4 regions of the Nostoc sp. DedSLP03 genome follow, and region 3 is predicted to be linked to each of the others. Evidence: riboswitches for the same ligand, from Rfam matches in the RefSeq annotation. Region 3 holds a riboswitch; each other region holds the start of a gene.

Region 1 (2,204 bases), on a different contig from region 3:
CAACCCTTTTTTAGATTGACTCATTTCCTTGGGGCTCCCATTTGATTAATTTCAGCAATTCTAATTCTTGAGGATTATAAGATTGCAGCCAGTTCCACACCAACACAGTTAGCAATCCTTCACTAATTGCTAAGGGAACTTGAGTAATGGCGAAAATTCCGGCGAACTTGGTAAATGAAGCGAGAAACCCACCAACAGGTGCAGGAAAAGCTAGGGCGAGTTGGATAGAAGTGATAATATAGGTGAGTAAATCTGCGATCGCAGCTGCTAAAAATATGGCGATTTTTTGCTTACCACCCAACTTGATTGTCAGATTATATATCCAGTAAGCCGCAAATGGTCCAGCGATCGCCATCGAAAAAGCATTTGCCCCCAGCGTCGTCAAGCCACCATGCGCCAGTAACAAAGCTTGAAACAACAATACTAAGCTACCCAAAACCGTCATAGTCAGGGGGCCAAATAGCACCGCACCTAATCCCGTCCCTGTTGGGTGAGAACAGCTACCTGTTACAGAAGGGATTTTCAATGCTGACAGCACGAAAGTAAAAGCACTAGCCAAGCCCAGGAGTAGCTTCAGTTCCGGGTTAGCTTGGGTAATGCGAGTCAGACTACGCAATCCTAGTAGAAAAAATGGTAATGCCACAATCCACCAAAAAATTGCCCACTGCACAGGTAAAAAACCTTCCATAATGTGCATGGCGTAGGCGGGTTTGGGTAAACCAATGACTAGATAAAAACTGATAACTACCATCAGGGTTAGACTGACTAACGCCTGTTTTTTTCTGTTCATAATCTGTACCTCGCAGATTTATGTAAACGAGTTGATTCTAACCGGCGGGCATCCTGACTCACCTAATTTTGGTTTACAGTTGCGGGACAGCGCCGGATTTACACCGGACTTTCCCCCTTGCGTCCGATAGCGTAGCGTGGCGTTTAGCCATTGGCTGCTCCCCATCAGAACCGATTGGAGTAACTATATCACCATTACTAATTTTGAACAGCGATTTTTTACCAGGTATTCACAAAGTGTAGATCGCAGTGCAGAAGTGACGTTAACAACTTCAGATGAGCGGACATTGATTGCCTGTGTGAACCCTTACACGGGAGAAGTCTTAGGGGAGCGTGACGAAAATAATAATTTCTAGGCGATTGCTCGTAAGATTCACAGCAGAGTAAGAGGAAAGAAAAAGCGAATTTTTAAATTTCATACTTGAGTTCAGCAACGCCCAGCAACGCCGGAAATTTCAACAAATTGGTGGACTCGGAATTTGTGGGATAGACCTGCGGTTGATATTCCGTGGTGGCAGAGTCCGCCGATGCCGGAAAAAAGCGAAAGAACTGATTTCATAAGGCGATCGCACTCCTGACCAAATCATCAGGTACTTCAAAAAGCCCCAGTTGTCCAATGTAAGGAATCGGTGTAATCTCGCGTGGATTCTCCAGCTTCCAATGGTATTGCCCAGGCATCCCCCAGCCAGACGCAACTTGTGAAAACTTGCAATCAACTATTGTGACAATACCGATGACTTGACCGCGACGTAGAGAGATTAATTCTGGGATTACTAGCCCCATCCCTTGGCAAAATTCTTCCGCTAGCTGATACTCTTTCTTGGTACAGGTTTTTGCAGCGTGAATCAGAATGTCGCCGCGATAATTGATAGGCCAGCCACGGTTTTCTATGTTTTTGAGAGCATAAATGATTGCCCATGCCCAAGGCTGACGAACTGAAAGTGCTTTCATATATCGACCTCTAAAACTTTAAAAAAGTTCATCGCATCAAATTATTTTGCCAAGTTCAAAAATTTCGAGGTCGATAAATCGCATAACATTGTCGCAGTGCCGAGCTTACCGTAAAGCCTGTTTTTCTCAACAATCAACTCAATAGTGCGATCGCTAGGGTCTTTTGTGTAAACAGCATCGCGGTAAAGCATGATTAACTGGTCACAAACCTCAAAGATTTCACCAGAGTTACGTAACAGATGACGATTGGGGCGTTTATCAGCCGTAGTTTGATTCCCCCGATTAATTTGACAGCCCAAGAAAACAGGGATTTTGTGAGACTTAGCAATATCCCGAATCTGGCGGGTAATCTTGCCAACTTCAAAAGCCATATTCCCGCCTGACTCCAGAGGAATCTGTTGCAAGTAATCAATAAACACAGCACCAATAGAACCACTGAATTCGGCAATGGCACGGCGCACCGC
Region 2 (2,204 bases), on a different contig from region 3:
ATGTATTTGTACTTCTGCTATTCCTAGATTCTTCAGTTGTGTAAGCAGGTTAACATAGAGTGGCAATAGCTTTGATACTGCCTCGTCTATATTTAATTCCACTTTACTCAAACGTAGTAGAGTGCATGGCCCCAATACTATAGGAACTGCTTTTTTACCCAATATATTTTGAGCGCGAGATACAGTTTCTATAAAGTCACTGAAATCGGCTGGTAATATATCTGTTGCAATTTCTGGGACAAGATAGTGGTAGTTAGTATCGAACCACTTAGTCATTTCTAAGGCTGGAATTCCTTCTTGACCCCGCGCCATCGCAAAGTAGCGTTCTAACCCACTAAATTGCTGAAATCTTTGAGGAATTAGCCCAAAACGAAATATCCAATCAAGTACATGGTCGTAGAGAGTTGTATCTCCAATACCAATGTGGTCAATTCCTGCTTCTAGTTGGGTTTTCCAGTTAGATTCCTCAACTTGTCGCACGGTTTGCAGTAATGATTCTGCATCTAACTTGCCACTCCAAAATGCTTCTAATGCTTTTTTAACTTCCCGATTTTTACCAATACGAGGATAGCCTAATGTTACGGTTTGAATCTGCATGACTTTTTATTCCTTTGAAGATTAAATAATTAGGCACTATGAACTGGAAACTGGTAATTTTCACTCAGTCTTCAATTAACAACAACTTATGTTTAATTGCGTCCACTTACTTTGTGGTGGAATCTTTGCTAGAATTCCTTTTCTTAGAGGTTCAGGTCGTTCTGACCAAGGTAGTGAACCATCACCTTTAGCATAGTATTGACTGGCACATTGCAAAACCGCAGATGCACAACTATCATTTGGTAAATCGCCAAACAGATAGGTTGGTTTACCTTCTGCTGTAAAGGCAATAACACAAGAACGGTTACAAGCACTCATACATTCAACTCCCTGAATGGAGAATTTATTTTGTAATTCCCAATTGAATGCAAGTTGTTGCAGATGCAGTAATAGTTGCTGACCGCGACTTTCTCCAATTCGCTTGCCATCTTGCCACACGCTAGCGCAGGTCGTACAAACAAATAAAGTATGTTGTTTGTTGAGCATTGATTTTGAAATGTGTAGGATTAAGTTCCAAGCGCAGATATTACATAGTTTTGTCAGCATGAAATCTCACTTTGCTAACTATGCAATGTATCTGTTGCAAACTATTAGTAATAATTGACCAACAATTCCTTAATGGTAAAATCCGCAGGATTTGTCTGTACAATCAATCTAAAATCTCAAATTGGATAACCAGTATCAGGTCAGATGACACGAAAATAACTATTATCAAGTAGCTGTTGATGTCCTTTTAAAACAAGACTGCCACTTTTCACATCTGCGATAATTGTGCCAAATAACCCAGTAGTACAGACACTTACTGAAAAATACACTTCTAGGCACAATTTGTACTGCCAATTAACTATCTATCATTTCCTCGTAAGCCGTAAGCTGAAGTGTATCTTTGGCACGATGAAGAAATAAAATTGATTGATTGTGAAAATATTCATAGTTGCGCTTATCTATACCTCGTAGATTTCAGCAGGAGTTAACTGTTCGGCGGGCATTCTGACTCACAAGGTAAACCTTGATTACAGCTGCGGGACAGCGCCGGATTTACACCGGACTTTCCCCGTTTCCTCTAGTGACTGTTCCCCACTAGAACCGACTTGTAAAATTCAACTATATCATTGTTTACTGTCTAATGCAAAATTTAATCACTTATTTTGTGATTGGTATAAAACCCTAATTCAATCAGAAAATTACTTACCTTTGCCGTAAATACTGAAGAATACCGCGAACGATCGCCTCAGCCATCCGATTATCATACTCTAGGTTCGCCAGTCTGGGATTGTCTTCAGAACCTGTTACAAAACCAGTTTCTATTAAAATTGCGGGCATAGAATTTTTTCTTAGCACATAAAATCTAGCTCGTTTTACTCCTCGGTCTTTTAATGTCGGAAGACCTTGAAGAATGCTTTTGTGAACCACTTGCGCTAAACGATAACCGCGATCGTAATGATAAGTTTCTAAACCATTTGCACTAGGGTTGTTATCAATTGAGTTTGCATGAATGCTCACAAATAAGTCTGCATGAGCGTGTTCTGCCATGACAACTCTGGGAGCAAGGTCTACAAAATAGTCAGCATCTCTTGTCATGATGACTTTAATACCATTTTGCTCTA
Region 3 (2,204 bases):
GCTGACGATGGTATCAATGTCATTCTCAATCAGAATTTTTCTTTCATTATTGAGGGTAAAAGGCCCGCGATCGCACAATACCATCCCCGGCGGTACTAAAGCATCTTCGCCAGGAGGGTCAATCATCCGCATCAAAAACCAAATTTTCTCTAAATGAGCAAAAACAGCGAGTTCTTGCCTACCAACTGTCAAAAATACCTGCTGTGACTGATTTTCTAGCGCGGTTGCTGCGGCTTTAACGCTGTCAACTTCAATCCAGCGATCGCCACTTTCTTTTTTCCAAGGCGGACGGATTAACATCAAACGGGGTACTCCAACTTCCGTTGCTGCATCTGCTGCATTAAAAGAAATTTGACTAGCAAAAGGATGGGTTGCATCAATTAATAAGTCGATTTCCATGACTCGCAGATAGCTAGCCAATCCAGCCACACCCCCGAAGCCTCCAACCCGTAAATCGCCTAACGGTACTGACGGTTCGCGGGTGCGGCCAGCTAGAGAGGTGATTACTTCTAACTCTTGGATAGTCGTAGCTTTGGCAGCTAGTTCTGCTGCATCACCCGTCCCACCCAGAATCAAAACGCGCATCATTTAGATAAAGGTGGAATTTTTGCCAAAATGCCTTTTTTCATTGCTTCTGGACGTTCTGACCAAGGCAGCAAACCATCTGCTTTAGCATAATATTGACTAGCACATTCCAATACCGCAGACGCACTACCATCAACAGCTAAATCACCAAATAAATATGTTAATTTGCCTTTGGCACTAAAGGCAACTACACAAGAACGATTACAAGCACTCATACATTCAACTTCCTGAATTGGGAATCGATCTCGTAACTCCCAATCTTGTGCTAGCTGCTGAAGTTGGTGTAAAAGTTTTTCACCACCACTTTCACCTAAGCGTTTTCCATTTTGCCAAACACTGGCACAGGTTTTGCAAACAAATAAAGTATGTTCAGCAACTTCCAAGGGATTAGTTGGGGAAATATTTACAGTAGTAGTCATCTGTACCTCGCAGATATGTGAAACTGATAAATCTACTTCGGCGGGCATCCTGACTCACTCAACTTGAGATTTTCTTTAATCTCAAATTGGTTCACAGTTGCGGGACAGCGCCGGATTTGCACCGAACTTTCCCCGTTACCTCTGGTAGCTGACTCCCACCAGAACCGAATAACCTTATCGATCGTACACTAAAGTTATCGGAGAATACGAAACAGCAAACTTTGCGCTAACGCTCAAACTGGACGACAACCAGATAAAATACTGTGCATCTTTACTACTTGTCCAATAACTGCGATCGCAGGCGCACCAAATCCAGTTTCCTCTACCTGTGTGACTATTGTTTCCAATGTCCCAATTAATTCTTCTTGTTCTGGGCGCGTACCCCAGCGCACCAAAGCAATCGGCGTTTCTAAATTCAACCCAGCTGCAATTAATTCTTCCACAATATAAGGCAGATTGTGAATTCCCATATAAATTACAATGGTTTCGGAACCGCGAGCGATCGCACTCCAATTTACTTGCGGTCTATACTTACCCGCCGCTTCATGACCAGTTACAAATGTGACTGACGAACTATAAAGCCGATGCGTCAAAGGAATACCTGAGTATGCTGCTGCTGCAATTCCCGAAGTGATACCTGGCACAACTTCCGTTGATATTCCAGCTTTGACTAATTCTTCCATTTCTTCGCCACCGCGACCAAAGATAAACGGATCGCCACCCTTTAGCCGCACTACAATTGCATTATCCTGCGCTTTATCAATCAGCAATTGAGTTGTTTCTGACTGGAACAGCGAATGTTTTCCCCTGCGTTTACCAGCATTAATTTGCTCGGCTTGGGGATTAATCATTGCTAAAATTGCCGGACTCACTAAGGCATCATAGATGACTACATCTGCACATTCCAATAAACCTTTCGCCTTCAGGGTAATTAATCCTGGATCTCCTGGGCCTGCACCTACTAAATAAACCTTTCCCAAATACTTGTTATCCTGTTTTTCTGTGCGGTTCATCTCTGTGTTAAATCCCAAATTAGCTCGGCTAATTCTGCACTTGCTCCCAATGGCTTGGCCAATTGGAAATTCACCGCAGAAAATTGTAATTTTAGTTCCTCTATTGAGGTGGCGATCGCATCGGTTATTCCACCAGGGAATAAAAAGTATGGCAGAATTGCAATTTCCCGATAACCAGCATCCACCA
Region 4 (2,204 bases), on a different contig from region 3:
ATCTGTCTACTTTCCAATCGACCAAGGGGCAAGACAACACCAATGTAAAATAAGCCTTGCTGACGTTGGGGATAAATGCCAATATGCTGATATTTCGCATCTGACCTCTCCCCCAACCCCTCTCCTACAAGGAGAGGGGAGAATTTCTCCCCCTTCCCTACGAGGGAAGGGGGTTGGGGGGTTAGGTCACTGGATAAAAGAGAAAAAGGTAAATGCTGCTCAACTTCTTGGAGATAATTTTCACAACCCAAAGTATTCAATAACTCTCTCAAACGTAGCCGCCGCTTACTCGTAGTATGACTATAAGCTAGATAGACATCCGCCAAAGCTGCTAAGACGGGCAAACATTTTTCTGGTGGTAGCAAAATTCCCGTATCGCTGGGGGGTTGACTTTTCTCGCCGACACTGAGATACAGGCGAAAGTAAACATTATCGTTAAGTAAGACAGCTACAAAGGCGATATCATTCAAGCGATCGCCCACCCGAATTATCCCACCACCATCAAAGCAAACGCTAAATTTGGCCGACAGTCCCGAAAGCGCCGGATGTGCTGCAATATAATCATCCCAACCTTGAACAAAAGGACGAGTATCGATTAATTCTTGGGGATCGATACCAGCAGTTGGACTGGTCATAATATTGCGGATTTGGTCTACAACAGTATTCTCAGAACCCAATCCCATATTTTGTAGGTACTTCAGAACCTCAGCATTTATCCCCGTACGGATTTCACGGACTTGTAGGTTAGCTCGATTAGTCACATCTAGATAGCCGCCACCGTGCTGTTCTGCTATATCTGCGATCGCACGGCACTGCTGACTACTAATAATTCCACCTGGTATTCTAACGCGAGATAATATCCCATCTGCGGCGGGAGTAGCATAAAACAAGCCAGGACAAGTGGCAAATCCAGAAACCAATTTTAGAACTCCTTCCCCGTGCAACGCAGGGATTAGACGGTGAGTGTGTCTTGAGGACATCCTGATAGTTGGCATTCTGACTTGGGTCATCCCATTACAGCTGCGGCACAGTCCCGGAATTTCACCGGAGTTTCCCAACTCTCAGCTTTAGTAATTTAGACTTTGTTGAGGTTATAGATATCAACCAGACATCATCCAGATAATTATCTTACATTACTATGGCGATAAATTTAACTGAGCTTATCCATTACCGATCGAAAGATATAGTTCTTGAAACTAATCTATAAATTGAATTTAGTCATGGCTCAGGCAGGAATGCTTGAGCCTTTTTGCTGCCAAACTTGCTTTAGAAAAAGTTAGGCGATCGCCGCTTCACGAGTAGCAACTTTGCTAAACTGATTTACTGGACGAGGTAAACCAAGATTTTCGCGCAGGGTTCGTGCTTCATACTCTGTACGGAACAGACCGCGACGTTGCAATTCAGGAATTACCAAGTCTACAAATTCGTCCAATCCTCCAGGCAACCAGGGCGGCATGATATTAAAGCCATCTGCCCCGCCATTGAGAAACCAATCTTCTAGCTGATCGGCAATTTGTTCTGGTGTGCCTAGAATCTGACGATGCCCACGCGCTCCAGCTATCCATAAATACAGTTGTCGAATCGTTAAATTCTCTCTCATGGCTAGGTCAGTCAGAAGTTGCTGACGGCTTTTACCCCCGTTAGTCTCTGGTAACTCCGGCAACGGCCCGTCCAATGGATAGCCGGATAGGTCAAATCCACCGATCATTGAGTCAAGCAAATTTAAGCCGACCACCGGATCGATCAACTCCTGAATTCGATCGAATTTGTCCTTGGCTTCTTGCTCAGTTTTGCCGATAACTGGGAATACACCTGGCATAATCTTAAGATGGTCAGGTGAGCGCCCGTATTGAGCCAGTCTCCCCTTCACATCTGTATAAAATGCCTGAGCTTCTGCCAGAGTCTGTTGGGCAGTGAAAATTACCTCCGCCGTTTGTGCAGCCAGCTCCTTACCATCCTCGGAAGATCCAGCTTGAATAATCACCGGATAACCTTGGATGGGACGCGCCACATTTAGCGGGCCGCGCACTGAAAAATGTTCGCCTTTGTGGTTGGGAACGTGCAGTTTATTTGGATCGAAGTAAATACCCGACTCCTTATCATGTAAGAAGGCGTCGTCCTCCCAACTATCCCAGAGTTTTGTGACTACTATCCACAAACTCTTTGGCACGCTGATAACGTAGGGTATGTTCCATATGCTTTTC

What was found. Region 3 has a riboswitch for cobalamin ahead of RM368_RS29335 (DUF1636 family protein). Riboswitches for the same ligand answer to the same signal wherever they lie in the genome.
Region 1: another riboswitch for cobalamin. It lies ahead of RM368_RS37655 (energy-coupling factor ABC transporter permease); the one in region 3 lies ahead of RM368_RS29335 (DUF1636 family protein).
Region 2: another riboswitch for cobalamin. It lies ahead of RM368_RS21800 (DUF1636 family protein); the one in region 3 lies ahead of RM368_RS29335 (DUF1636 family protein).
Region 4: another riboswitch for cobalamin. It lies ahead of cobG (precorrin-3B synthase); the one in region 3 lies ahead of RM368_RS29335 (DUF1636 family protein).

What each region holds. Positions count from the first base shown of each region.
Region 1 is NZ_JAVRCK010000177.1:88-2,291, forward strand. It holds gene RM368_RS37655 (energy-coupling factor ABC transporter permease) at 11-790, opposite strand; cobalamin riboswitch at 816-980, opposite strand; gene RM368_RS37660 (ASCH domain-containing protein) at 1,345-1,740, opposite strand; gene RM368_RS37665 (replicative DNA helicase) at 1,782-2,204, opposite strand, start outside.
Region 2 is NZ_JAVRCK010000046.1:61,483-63,686, reverse strand. It holds gene metE (5-methyltetrahydropteroyltriglutamate--homocysteine S-methyltransferase) at 1-597, opposite strand, end outside; gene RM368_RS21800 (DUF1636 family protein) at 673-1,083, opposite strand; cobalamin riboswitch at 1,560-1,703, opposite strand; gene RM368_RS21795 (N-acetylmuramoyl-L-alanine amidase) at 1,786-2,204, opposite strand, start outside.
Region 3 is NZ_JAVRCK010000081.1:26,637-28,840, reverse strand. It holds gene RM368_RS29340 (cobalt-precorrin-6A reductase) at 1-585, opposite strand, end outside; gene RM368_RS29335 (DUF1636 family protein) at 585-1,004, opposite strand; cobalamin riboswitch at 1,026-1,188, opposite strand; gene cobA (uroporphyrinogen-III C-methyltransferase) at 1,238-2,017, opposite strand; gene RM368_RS29325 (sirohydrochlorin chelatase) at 2,014-2,204, opposite strand, start outside.
Region 4 is NZ_JAVRCK010000010.1:70,652-72,855, forward strand. It holds gene cobG (precorrin-3B synthase) at 1-995, opposite strand, end outside; cobalamin riboswitch at 969-1,100, opposite strand; partial or broken gene RM368_RS07210 (LLM class flavin-dependent oxidoreductase) at 1,277-2,204, opposite strand, start outside.